Regions from separate parts of the Desulfosporosinus acidiphilus SJ4 genome, predicted to be linked through region 2. Evidence: predicted binding sites of a transcription regulator. Region 2 holds the regulator's gene; the other holds the start of a gene.
The links. The regulator CtsR, encoded in region 2, represses protease genes until heat stress. The targets are predictions, from matches to a motif close to AAGGTCAANNAAGGTCAAAT.
Positions count from the first base shown of each region.

Region 1: the regulator CtsR is predicted to act here: its motif matches at 4,063-4,082, upstream of DESACI_RS14245 (DnaJ C-terminal domain-containing protein).

Region 1 covers NC_018068.1:3,135,229-3,141,806, forward strand. Annotated here, with positions in the region: gene clpB (ATP-dependent chaperone ClpB) at 347-2,935, opposite strand; gene DESACI_RS14245 (DnaJ C-terminal domain-containing protein) at 2,985-3,956, opposite strand; gene DESACI_RS14250 (diacylglycerol/lipid kinase family protein) at 4,385-5,317, opposite strand; gene DESACI_RS14255 (phospho-sugar mutase) at 5,464-6,578, opposite strand, start outside.
Region 2 covers NC_018068.1:230,041-236,618, reverse strand. Annotated here, with positions in the region: gene DESACI_RS01180 (ATP-dependent Clp protease ATP-binding subunit) at 1-477, opposite strand, end outside; gene DESACI_RS01175 (protein arginine kinase) at 533-1,573, opposite strand; gene DESACI_RS01170 (UvrB/UvrC motif-containing protein) at 1,563-2,078, opposite strand; gene DESACI_RS01165 (CtsR family transcriptional regulator) at 2,092-2,562, opposite strand; gene DESACI_RS01160 (hypothetical protein) at 2,872-3,177, opposite strand; gene DESACI_RS01155 (universal stress protein) at 3,446-3,874, opposite strand; gene DESACI_RS01150 (MFS transporter) at 4,055-5,272, shown strand; gene DESACI_RS01145 (hypothetical protein) at 5,362-6,099, opposite strand; gene DESACI_RS01140 (nitrous oxide-stimulated promoter family protein) at 6,184-6,501, opposite strand.

The sequences.
Region 1 (6,578 bases), 2.0 Mb from region 2:
CGTGGGAGCTACGCCGAACCTCTGGGAATTACCTGATGTGAACCGCTGGCCAGGACGGCCGAGTGTCCCCGAAGCCAAGGACGGCGAAAGGGGACCACGGCTCCGCTTCTCCCCACGCAAGCTTTGTGAGCTTTACCGCCTCTCCTTGCAATGAGCTCACTCTTGTGGACGAAGCTACCTTCCTTTGAGGTCTATAGTGTTCGGGACAGTTTTTTCAGAATAGAATGTAAAGTATAAAAAGCGGCTTCCGCCTAGCAATGCTAAGAGCGGAAGCCGAAAGATATATTGTTTTGCTGAACAAATGGCCAAAATTCTTCGTATTCTTTTACTTGTGCTTATTCTGTACTTATACTTGGAAGGTATAATCTCCTGAAACATCTACATCTACAACTATTTTTTGTCCGTCCTTGAATTCACCTTGCAGCAATTTAAGAGCTACCGGATTCTGAAGACGTTGTTGAATCACTCGTTTAAGAGGTCTTGCCCCATAAATAGGATCATATCCTTCGTCTGCCAACTTCTGCAAGGCCTGCTCCGTCAATTCTAGGGATATCTTTCGCTCACTCAAACGCTTGCGTAAAAGACCGAGTTGGATTTCGACAATTTTGCCAATGTGTGAACGGTCAAGCGGATGAAAGACAATGACTTCATCAAGCCGATTGAGGAATTCAGGGCGGAAATGTTGCCTCAGTTCCTCATTGATGGCTGATCGCACTTCCTCTTGGGCTGCATTTCGCCGGGACATTTCTTGAATTAGAGGGCTGGCAATATTGCTGGTTAAAATAACCACAGTATTTTTAAAATTGACAATTCTGCCCTGTCCATCCGTAAGACGACCGTCATCCAAGAGTTGCAAGAGAACATTGGTTACATCACTGTGCGCCTTTTCAGTCTCATCAAAAAGAATAACACTGTAAGGTTTCCGGCGCACGGCTTCCGTTAATTGTCCCCCTTCTTCGTATCCCACATAACCGGGAGGCGCTCCAATAAGACGAGCTACTGTGTGTTTTTCCATATACTCGGACATATCAATCCGGACCAAGGCTTGATCATCGTCAAACAGAAACTCAGCTAAGGCCCGGGCCAATTCCGTTTTACCCACACCGGTAGGCCCTAAGAAAAGGAAGGAACCAAGCGGGCGATTAGGGTCCTGCAATCCAGCACGTGCACGCCGAACGGCATCTGCAACAGCACGTACCGCTTCATCTTGACCGATCACTCGTTGATGGATTCGTTCTTCCATCTGAACAAGTTTCTCCATCTCACTCTCCATTAATTTTGAAACAGGGACATGAGTCCATGTGGCGACAATTTCGGCAATATCTTGTTCCAAGACTTCTTGCTTAAGCAGGGAATTTTGCTTAGCATGAAGTTTTTCTTCCTGATTCTTTAATTCTTTTTCCAAGCCGGGAATAATACCGTACTGCAGTTCAGCTGCTTTATTATAGTCTAATTGCTGCTGAGCTTGTTCCATGAGAATCCTCGATCGATCCACTTCTTCCTTGAGCTGCTGAATTTTAGCTAAAATTTCCCGCTCGCCTTGCAGTTGTGCTTCCAGAGCAGACCTTTCTTCTTTGAGATTGGCAAGCTCTTTTTCAATCTTACTCAAACGTTCTTTGCTTGCCTCATCTTTTTCCTTTTTAAGCGCTTCCCGCTCAATTTCCAGCTGCATTACCCGTCGTTTGATTTGATCCAGCTCGTATGGATCGCTTGTGATTTCCATTCGCATTCTTGCGGCAGCTTCATCGATTAGATCGATTGCCTTATCGGGGAGAAACCGGTCGCTGATATAGCGATCTGACAATACGGCAGCTGCAATGATAGCTCCATCCGTGATGCGAACTCCATGATGAGTCTCATAACGTTCCTTCAAACCCCGCAGGATTGAAATGGTATCCTCTACACTCGGAGCATCAACCAGGATCGGTTGGAAACGCCGTTCAAGGGCAGCATCTTTCTCGATATGCTTGCGGTATTCGGCAAGAGTCGTTGCCCCCAGCATGCTCAGTTCTCCGCGGGCCAGCATAGGTTTCAGCATATTGCTGGCGTCCATGGCTCCTTCGGCTGCCCCGGCACCCACAACTGTGTGCAGTTCATCGATAAACAAAATCACATCGTCACGGTTCTGAATTTCTTTCAGTACTGCTTTTAAGCGTTCTTCGAATTCCCCCCGGTATTTTGCCCCAGCAATCATAGACCCAAGGTCAAGGGCGATGACTTGTTTATCTTTAATGGCCGTAGGTACGTCCCCGCGAACAATTCGTTGGGCTAACCCTTCGACAATTGCCGTTTTTCCAACTCCAGGTTCTCCTATCAACACCGGATTGTTTTTAGTTCTTCGTGACAAAGTCTGAATCACTCGGCGAATTACTTCATCCCGTCCGATGACGGGATCCAAACGGCCGCGTTTGGCTTGTTCAACTAAATTTAATCCATATTGTTCTAAAGCAGCATACGTTCCTTCAGGATTAGCACTTGTTACCCGTTGTGTTCCTCTCACTTCCCGCAAGGCTTGGAGGAGACTTTCCCGGCTTAACCCGGCTTGTTTTAGGATCTTTTCTGCAGCCCCTCCTGCCTTCTCAAAAATAGCCAGAAGCATATGCTCTGTACTGACATATTCATCTCCGAAAGTTGACATTTCATCGTGAGCTGCAACCAACACTGTCCGTAAGCGAGGAGATATAGTAATTTGAAGGTTTCCGCCGCTGATGCGCGGGAAACGATTAATTTCCTGACGAAGGGATTGAATAAGAGCTCCGACAGCTAAGTCTAGTTTTGATAATACTTGAGGAACAACACCATCTCCCTGCTCTAAAAGAGAGAGCAAAAGATGTTCTGGCTCAACCTGACTGTTCCCATTACGTTCCGTCACTGCTTGAGCCTGGGCGATGGCTTCCTGAGATTTCTGAGTAAATCGATTTGTATCAAAGGACATTGGCGCACTCTCCTCTCTAGTACTGTTAAATGATGTCAAGAATTAAAATTTAAGTTATACCCCGTTTTTGAGCTAATTCACGCAGCGTATCAAGTTCTTGCTGGTTGAGATTATCCGGCAGAATAATTGACAATTCCGCTAAAAGTGAACCATATTGCTGAGGGTTTTCAAGTTTCGGCATCCCTTTTCCTTTCAGGCGGAATTTTTTACCGCTTTGTGACAGGGGAGGAATTTTAAGCAGTACTTCCCCGCCGAAAGTAGGAACCCGCACTTCTCCGCCTATGACAGCCTTATAAAAGTTTAAGGGCAGTATAACTTTTAAATCATCTCCGTCCCTTATAAAACGTTCATCCGGGCTAACTGTAATGTTTAAATATAGATTACCTGCCGCACCGCCCGAAATTCCCGGGCCTCCTTGACCGGCCAACCGCACTTTTGAACCCGTCCGTACTCCCTTGGGAATTTTGGCTTGAATTTGTTTTTCACCGGTTCTTATGACTCTTGTCGTACCATGATAAGCTTCTTCAAGAGTCACTTGAACGTCGACTTCTAGATCCTGTCCGGCGCGAGATCTTACTCCTGCTCCTCCAAAGCCATAGGACTGACCGCCTCCGAACAGAGTCGAGAAAAAGTCTGAAAAACCTTCTGACCCGTAAAATCCTCCGGATCCGCTTGAACCCCCGAACATTTGAGCAAACTCTTCAGGAGACATTGAATAGGTCTGATGATTTCCTTCTCCTGGATGGGCTTGCCAACGGCCCCAATCGAAATCTCCGCGTCCACCGCGTTTCTGCCATTGTTGATAATCCTGCCTCAGTTCATCGTACTTACGCCGTTTCTCTGGATCACTAATTGCTTGATAGGCTTCGCTGACCTCTTTGAATTTAGTTTCCGCAGTTTTATCTCCGGGATTAACATCCGGATGATACTTCTTTGCCAGCTTTTGATAGGCTTTTTTTATCGTTTTATCATCCGCATCAGGGGAAACCCCCAGGCATTCGTAATAATCTTTAAAATCCATTGTCTCACCTCAAATACGCTATCTGTTAGTGGATGATGATTTATAAGTTTGGGAGATATTGGCTTTATTTTTCCTTGACAATTAGATTATATTCTCTTTTTTCATAAAGGTCAATAATGGTCAGAGTTTATTTGATCTTTCATATCTTAGTGCAAAAAGGATAGGCTTTGGAAACAAATCCAAAGACCTACCCTTTTTATACTATCACCAATTATAACCTTCGGTTGTACAACCAGCCGCTGGCCATGGATGGCCGAGTGTCTCTGGAGCCAAGGATGGCGAGAAGAGACCGCTGGCCATGACGATAAGCGGATGAGCTTATCGCCACACTGCGACTCCTTACCCATACTCCTGCAGTGTGGATTGGCCGAGTGTCTCTGGAGCCAAACACACCCACTGCAGATGATCTAAACTTAGTGCAAATCTAATCAAACATCCCATATACATAGACTTTTTGGATGGATAGTGAATTTAACCGGCGTTTGACCCGGTTGTTCTCCGTCAATATCTAAAAGTGCTTTCTCCGCCGTAGTGATCGAAACCGAACCTCCACGTTGTTCTGAAACACCAGGAATCTTCAGATGTTCTCCTTTATAGATTTTGGGTATATTTCTTAATAACATCCAAGCAGAAAAATCGCCTAAGCTAATGACGTCAAACAGGCCATCATCAATTTCTGCGTTGGGCGCGATCATCATACCTCCGCCGATATAACGTCCATTTGCCACCATGATGCTGTTTAATCGTCCCTCGATACAGTACTTGTCGTCTATTTTACAACGCATCGTTTTATTACGATAACGGAAAATACTTACCATGGTACCTATTAAAAATGATATCTTCCCTCCCAGCAATTTGCTTTGCCGGTTAACCCGATTGACTGTTTCTCCTCCCAGTCCGATATCGGCGACATTTAAAAAATATCGATTTCTAGGCTGTCCATGATCATCCAGAAATTGTACTTCCCCTACATCGATTGTGCGTTTCCTACCCTTCTTGAGAATCTCAATAAAACCTTCAATTCCCCTTGATATAGAGAGAGATCGAACAAAATCACCGCCCGTTCCATGGGAAAAAAGGGCTAATTCAGCATCTGGATTGATTAAACAGCCATCAATGAAGAAGCCATTAACTACTTCGTTAATCGTTCCGTCTCCCCCGACAGAAATGATCCGAGTATACCCTTCGTGCAAAACCCTCCGGGTTATTGACGTTGCATCACCTGGTCCCAAGGTGTAAGCAAAATCAACGGTATATCCTTCCTGCTCTAGACGCTGCAAAAATTTCGGCCACCGCTTTCTTGTGCAGCCATTTGCTGACTGAGGGTTGACAACGGCAAACCAAACATCGTTATTTATCATCAGGAATTCTCCCTTATGTCTAATCCCGGGCTGCGAAATTATTTGCTAAGAGAATTCGACACTTAACGGTTGAAATCCTTTACCAAAGAAGGAGAGTCTTTAACCCTATATGATAGAGCTACACTCTCCTCCTGAATTCATAAATTCTATTGAGCTCGTATCAAGGAAATGCGGTTCATTACCTCTTCCTTAACTCTTCCGAGAACCTCCTCAGCTACTGGCTTAGAATCTGCTTTTATCGAAAAATAAAACTTTATTTTGGGCTCTGTTCCTGAGGGGCGAACCATAACGAAGCCGCCTCCGACAAAAGAAAACCTCAAAACGTTAGACCGCGGTAATAATAGCGGATAGGACTCACCGGTTATGAGATTTTTACCAATACGTTGTTCATAATCATCAATTTTAACGATCTGAATACCACAAAGTTCACGTAGTTCCACCTTTCGCAGGGAATCCATAATCCGAAGAATTTCGTCGTGCCCTTGATGTCCTTCTAAAGTCAAGGATTCTTGGGAATCAAGATAATAACCTAACTCTTGATAAATACTTTCCAATACCTCAAATAAACTGCGATGTTCAACATTTTTATAATAAAGCGCCGCTTCCGCCATGAGAACTGAAGCGATGACTCCATCTTTATCGCGGACGAAATCTCCCGCAAGATAACCATAACTTTCTTCAAAGCCAAATTGAAATTTACCCCAGCCGCCATCTTCCATCTCTTTTTCCTTTTCAGCGATGAATTTGAAGCCAGTCAAGACATTCTCAACTTTAACCTGAAAATAACGGGCAACATCATCAGCCAGATCAGTGGAAGCTATTGTTTTAATGATTGCTGCATTTTCGGGGAGAATTCCTAAATCTTTTTTCTGCGAAAGGACATAATAGGTTAACAATACTCCAATCTGATTGCCCGTAAGCTGAATATATTCCCCACTTTTGTCCTTCAATACAACACCCAGACGATCAGAATCAGGATCTGTCGCTATAAGCAACTCGGCATTAACCTTCTGTCCATATTCACGGGCCAAATCAAAGGTAGATGGTATTTCCGGGTTGGGATAAGGAATCGTGGTGAAATCGGGATCCGGAAGTTCTTGCTCTTTAACTACGGTCACAGAACTGAAACCCATCTCAGCCAAGGCTCCGCGGACAAGTTTATTCCCTGCGCCATGAAAAGGAGTATATACAATCGAAAGATCTTTGCCATACCGTGCATCAAGCTGTGTATGAAGTGCCAATTCTTTTACCCTCGAGAGGT
Region 2 (6,578 bases):
GGAAACCGGACCTGAATTGGAAGGTGGGACTGGAGATTCCTCCAATTCTCCTCCTAAGAGCTTAACTACTTGCTTCCAAACCCTTTCCGGATTGACATTAAGATTAGCCAGGATTCGGGCGGCAATCCCCTCTCCTTCCATGATAAGGCCTAAAAGAATGTGCTCTGTCCCGATATAATTGACATCCTGACGATGTGCTTCCTCATTGGCTAACTCCAAGACCCTTTTTACCCGAGGTGTCAGTTCCACGGTTCCGGTATTAGGTTGACCTACACCTGTGACTTCTTCTACCATGGTTCGAACTTTTACCGGATCCAAACCCAAGCCTTTCAATGCCTGAGCTGCAATTCCTTCTCCTTCTTCAATGAGCCCCAGCAAAATGTGTTCAGTGCCTACAACTTTGTGACCCATGCGTTTGGCTTCGTTCTCGGCTATCGTCAAAACTTTCTCGGCGCGTTCTGTATAACGTCCTTTCATTGCTTTCATCCTTTCTAGATAAAGTGAATTCAAAACTGCTTTTTCGTTTATTCAACTACGTGGTTCGTTCGCGAATCAAGCGAGCTCTTTCCCCGTCTCTCTGACTGGGGTCCAGTTCCCGATCAAGGATATATTGCAAACATCCTGGTCGAGTATCAACAATCATCGTTGCAAAACTATCTTTGTTCTTGGGCAATATTCCCATATCCGTACCCAAGCGATCTTGGGACAATAACTGCATGGCATCTTCTGAGGTAAGCAGCCGGGCGTTTTTCAAAATACCGCGGGCTCTCCAGACCTTGTCTTCCAGAAATAAGGGCATCTGACGACGAAGATAGTCACGAGCCTGAAGTTCATGCTCTAAGATTTGTCCTGTCACTGCTTCCAAATGCGTAAGAATGTCCTCTTCACTTTTCCCCAAGGTGATTTGATTAGATACCTGGAACATCTGGCCATAGGCTTGAGATCCTTCACCGTATAAGCCCCGAATGGCTAAACCCAAGTTTGCCAAAGCTCCCAAAACTTGCTGCACTTGTTTGGTCATTACCAACCCCGGCAAATGGACCATCACCGAAGCTCTAAGACCTGTTCCAACATTCGTCGGACAAGCGGTAAGATACCCCTGGTTTTCCCGATAGGCAAAGTCAAGTTTTTCCTCTAAAGCATCATCTAAAGCCATTGCTAAACGATGGCTCTCCAGGAGTTGTTTCCCTGGCAGAAGTACCTGAATTCTCAAATGATCTTCTTCATTGACCATGATGGCGTATTTGTGATCCTTTGCGAGCGCCACTCCGCTGGCACCTGAGGTTCCTCCCAAACTCGGACTGATTAAATGTTTCTCAATAAGCACCTGCTGTTCAATAGTGGTCAGATTGGTCAGGGACATATATTGTAAAGATTCTTGGTCAACATTTATATCGTTAAAAACTTGAGATAAGGTTTGTTCCACCTGCCTGGCGCCTTCGGTATTTAAAACGTGCGGGAAGGGAAAGTTCTCCAAATTACGTGCCAGCCGTACTCGACTGCTGATAACAACTGGTGAATCAGATTCCACCATCCAAGCGCTGTTTTGCAGCAGCAGTTCTTTACGTGTCAAGTTGTTCCCCTCCCTTGAGCTGTTCGATCTTGCGAATTTGATCCCGGACCAGGGCAGCCTCTTCAAAGTTTTCCTGTTGAATTAAAAGTTGAAGCTTTTCCTTAAGCTTTCGTTCTTCTAACCGGCTTTTGATAGCAATTCCCCGTCTGGCTGGAATCTTACCGACATTCTGTCCCCCGCCATGAATTCGCCGGAGCAAAGGTTCCAGTTGTGTCTCAAAGGTTTCGTAACAGGTACTGCAGCCCAGCTTACCGGCTTGGGTAATTTTCGAAAAGGATATGCCGCACTTAGGGCAAACCTTCTCCGAAGGCTGTTCCGGCAATTTCGGATTTAAACCAAATAAAGCCTGAAGAAACTCCGGTACGATAACCGGATGAAAAATAAAACTGACTTCCTTGGCTTGTTTTGCACAGACTTCACAAAGATAAACTTCATGAGTCTCTCCATTTTCAGTTTTCGTTATTTGAACTTTCGCTTCTCTTTGTTGACAATGCTGACAAAGCACACTAAATCCCCCTTTAAACCAAATCGTCCCTGCTCAACGTGGTTAAAATGTTCTTCATCAAGTGAGCACGCAGCAGGTCCCAATCTCTAAACTCGCCGCTTAAAGATCCTCCCGAGAGAATCCCTTTAATCAGAGCTGCTTCTCGAGGTGTTACGATTTGTTCATCCAGCAATCGATCAACTAAGCCATTGCAGCGCTCCCGCGTAAGCTGATCACCTATTAACTGGCGCATGACCTGTTGATATTGGCCTTCCAACCCTAATCCCAAACGGATGATACGCAAGTAGCCTCCGCCTCCCCGGCGGCTTTCCACTAAATAACCCCGTTCAACGGTAAACCGAGTATCCAATACATAGTTAATCTGAGATGGAACGCAGTCAAATTCTCCCGCCAGCTCACTACGTTGTAATATAATATAACCCTCTGACGTTTGTTCCAGAATTCTTTTAAGATATTCCTCTATGCGATCCGCAAGATTTCCCATATTTGATGTACTCCTTGTTTCAATAATCTTCACATAAGCCTAACCCATTAAACATTGACCTTCCCTGACCTTCTGACTATATGATACCCATTTTTCACTTAATTTGCAAAGGCTTTTTTAAAAAAATCAAAAAAATTTGACTCGTGCCGAGCTTGAGATGACAGCTCCCGCGCATGCAAGTGAGCGAGCCTCGGATTGCGGAGTGAACGATGCGGCGCGGTGGCATGGTGGGTAATAGTACAAAAAGGCCGTCTTTTCAGACGGCCTTCAAATTCAGGAAAAACTTATTATATTCATGATTGGTGATGCTCATTTGGCAAACAAAACAAAATAAAACCAGGATGACAACGTCAAAAGGCTAATACTGGCTAGAAGCCAAACGACGGGCTGTCCTTCCAGGCACCTGCTTTCATCACTTTTCTCGAAAAACTCCGTTTTGGGAAGTTGAACCGTTTCTTCGAAAATCGGTCGTGATTGCAAGGTCAGGTCTCCCAGTTTTCTCATCCCTATCTGAGACGATGTTGAACGTGATGCCACATCCATCCATAGCAAAGAGCCCTGCAGCATCTGTTGGAGTTCTTCCGGACTCAGCCAAATATTATTATGCTCTCTCATGAACGTAAAGCGACAAATCCTTACCTCATTAAAGGACCTCGCCGGCACCTCCATATCGTTAATTTATTGCGCAAGACCCGAATCATTAATTCCTTACCTCTGCTATTCGCGCTTAGAGCAAAAATCCCTGCAATGAATGCAGGGTTTTCAGACCAAAATGTCGCTTTAACCTTTCAAAACCTTACCTGGAATTTCTCTTTGTCGCTATCTGCTCTCACAATATGACATCATTCATCTAGCGTACTCGAAATATTAACCTAACCTATCCTTACTTAATAATCAATACCGGACAATTAGCCCTTTGCAGCACTCTCTGGCTGACGCTGCCTAAGACTGACCCAGTGATTGGTCCATAGCCATGACTGCCCATAATAACAAGATCAATTCCTTCATTTTTAATCTCATCTAAGATTACAGTCACAGGGTGACCTGATTCAATTTTCTTCTTGATAACTACGGTTGAACTGTCAATACCCGTGAGAGTTGCTTCTAAGGCCAGTTCTCCACTTTGGTCCAATTGATCCTGAGTTACAGTAATCCCATATGAAATCGTATATCCCCAAAAGGCCTGGGGGGTATAACTAACATGTAAGAGTTCAATCTCAGCCTTTACGGTTTGAGCTAAGTCAATAGCAGCTTTCAGAGCACGCCGTGAAAATTCAGAGGCATCGGTAGGGACGAGAATTCTTTTAAACAATCCTATCACTCCCTTACAAAATATGGTCTTCCTTCCTTTATTATATCCTATTCTCACAACTCGCAATACGATCTATAGTTCAAGCTGGTAAAAAATTATACCAAACGACGTAGTAAAGGGTTTTTGGTTCGTATGTCGAAGTAGTTAGAAATAGCATACTATTAAAAGGTGGTTTCTTTTTTGATTTTTAAAGGTTCAGATATCCCGCGTGCTGTCGTGATTTTAATCATTGGAGGATTTATCCAGTCCATTGGAAATTCTTTGATGTGGCCGTTAAACAGTCTCTTTATGCATAATGTTCTCGGTCGAACTTTAACCGAGGCGGGCAGTCTTCTGGCCCTTCAATCTGCTGCCTCTCTCTTAGGACAATTCCTAAGCGGTTTTCTTGCCGACCGGTTTGGATATAAAAAAATGATGCTGATTGGCCTTATCGGTGCTGTTTCATCCGTAGGATCAATCGGATGCTTCCCTGTCTGGAGAGTTTATATGCCTGGCTTTATCCTCTTTGGCCTGGCCCAAGCATTTATTTTTGTTCCCCTAAATGCTCTCCTTCATGCTGTTTGGCCGGAAGGCGGCCGACGAGGGTTTAATTTGCTCTATGTTTCCAACAATGCGGGAGTTGCCATCGGAACTGCAATTGGAGGACTCATCGCTCAAGTCTCATTTCGACTGACCTTTTCCTTAAATGCCTTAGCATTTTTAATCTATTTTCTCTTAGTGTCCTTCGGTATTTCAGAGCCTAAGACGTCCCCTTCTTCGGCATCCGCTAAACGTTCTTCCTTAAGCTTGAGCAAAGACCCCGGCTTTAAAGTACTCCTTGCCTTAGGAGGCGGCATTTTCTTTGTATGGGGCGCTTATATCCAACTCGTGTCAATTCTGCCGGTAGTCATGACCCAGATAGGTTTTTCTCTCTTTTCCTACAGCATTCTTTGGACACTAAACGGTGTTTTTATCGTTACCCTGCAGCCTCTTATTAACTGGATCATCAGAACTTTCGCTCAGTCGTTTCAACGGCAGTTTTATCTCTCAGCTTTGCTGATATCCATTGGTTTCATCATTATATGGGCCAGGCTCCCCTATGCATCCTATGTTATTGCTATACTCATAATCACTCTGGGAGAAATGCTGATTTTACCGGGAGTTCCTGCAGCCTCTGCTCAGCTCGCCCCCTCGGGAAAGACCGGCGCTTATCAAGGTATCGTAGGTGGTTCCTCTGCCGGCGGGCGTATGATTGGCCCCTTTTTGGGCGGAGTGATCTTTGATTCCGGGGGAGGTTCCCACGTTTGGATGCTGGCCCTCTTTTTCATGGCTGCCTCGATGGTCATGTTTTTTCTCTATGGAAGGCTTGTGCGCCCTTTACTTGCTTCCCAAATAGATGAATTACCCTCTGTTCCCTAAATCTAGTCTCACATAGAAAACAGTTTATATTTTTGACAGCTGATAGAAACTCTTACACTCAATATCTCTTTATCCACTGGGAAGATTATTTATGATGGAATTGCGGCCTGGGCTGTCGGATCAAAAGGATTTGTCCTAGCATAGAAGGAAAATAAAAACGGGTAGTCTTCCTTCAAATGAATCATGTAATTCAGCCATTCTGAGATCAGCAAACAATAGGCTCTTTTAATATCACCAGAAAAGTGATGGAAGTCGGCCTCACTGAGTTGACTGAGATTATGGCGGCTGCTTAATTCCTCCGACAAATGGAACACTGCCCAAAGAAGTTCTGTGAAAGATTCATGTTCCAGGAGATTGGGATTCTCCAGCATTCTCAGCAGGAATTCCCGTTTTCTTAGCAGAAACGTACTCACCTCTTCCAGATCTCCGGCGTGACTATTTACCAGAATGCCCCCTGTTCCCAGCCACCGCTCCATTGCTTTGACTTTTTGCGACCAATCCTGATGTAAAATTAAGGCTGCCGTCTCCTCCCATGTCTGATCAAACCCGGAGAGCCTTTGAAGCAGTTCGACGCCCGTCTCGCTAAAAAATGCCCCAATAACCATGTTTAACTTTTTTAGTCTCTGCACTTTCTCCCTTTGACTTAATAAACTGTCCATGATAATGGTCGAGAGAAGAATATACAAAGGAAGAAAGGCAATTTGGGATAGGATTTCACCGAAAATTGCTCGTGCATCATTAAAGTAGAGGTCTTTAATAAAATAGAGAATAAAAGATAAAGCGCATAAACCAATTCCTAGGGAAATCTCCCATTTTTTCTGCCTCATAACAGCTCCTCCAAGACCTTAAGTCCTTTGTTTCACGAATCCTAAGCAGCTTTTAGCTGACGGCTGAGATTATATTCGAGGAGCTTACTTCCTCCGTGATTTTGCTCCGGCAAGCAAATGTCTGAAGGCCATAATCGGGTGCACAAATACCATTCTGGGACCTGCATAACGCATGACCTCAATCATTCTGTTGCGCATATCCGGTTTATAGCAGTGTACCGGGCATTTTTCACAGGTTGGTTTTTGATCTCCAAATTTACAGTGATCCAGACGGGCCATGGCATATCTCTCAAGTTCCCGACACTCCGGGCATAGCTCCTCTTCAGGATGATGATTACCTTTACAATATAATCTAAGCATCGTTTTTACTGTATCTCTCTGAAATTCTAAAGGCTTTGACATTATCCTCAACCCCCTTTTGAGCTACTTTCCTAAGTCATTTTATCCTGTTTTTAAGACCCTCACTTCTATAAGTGGGG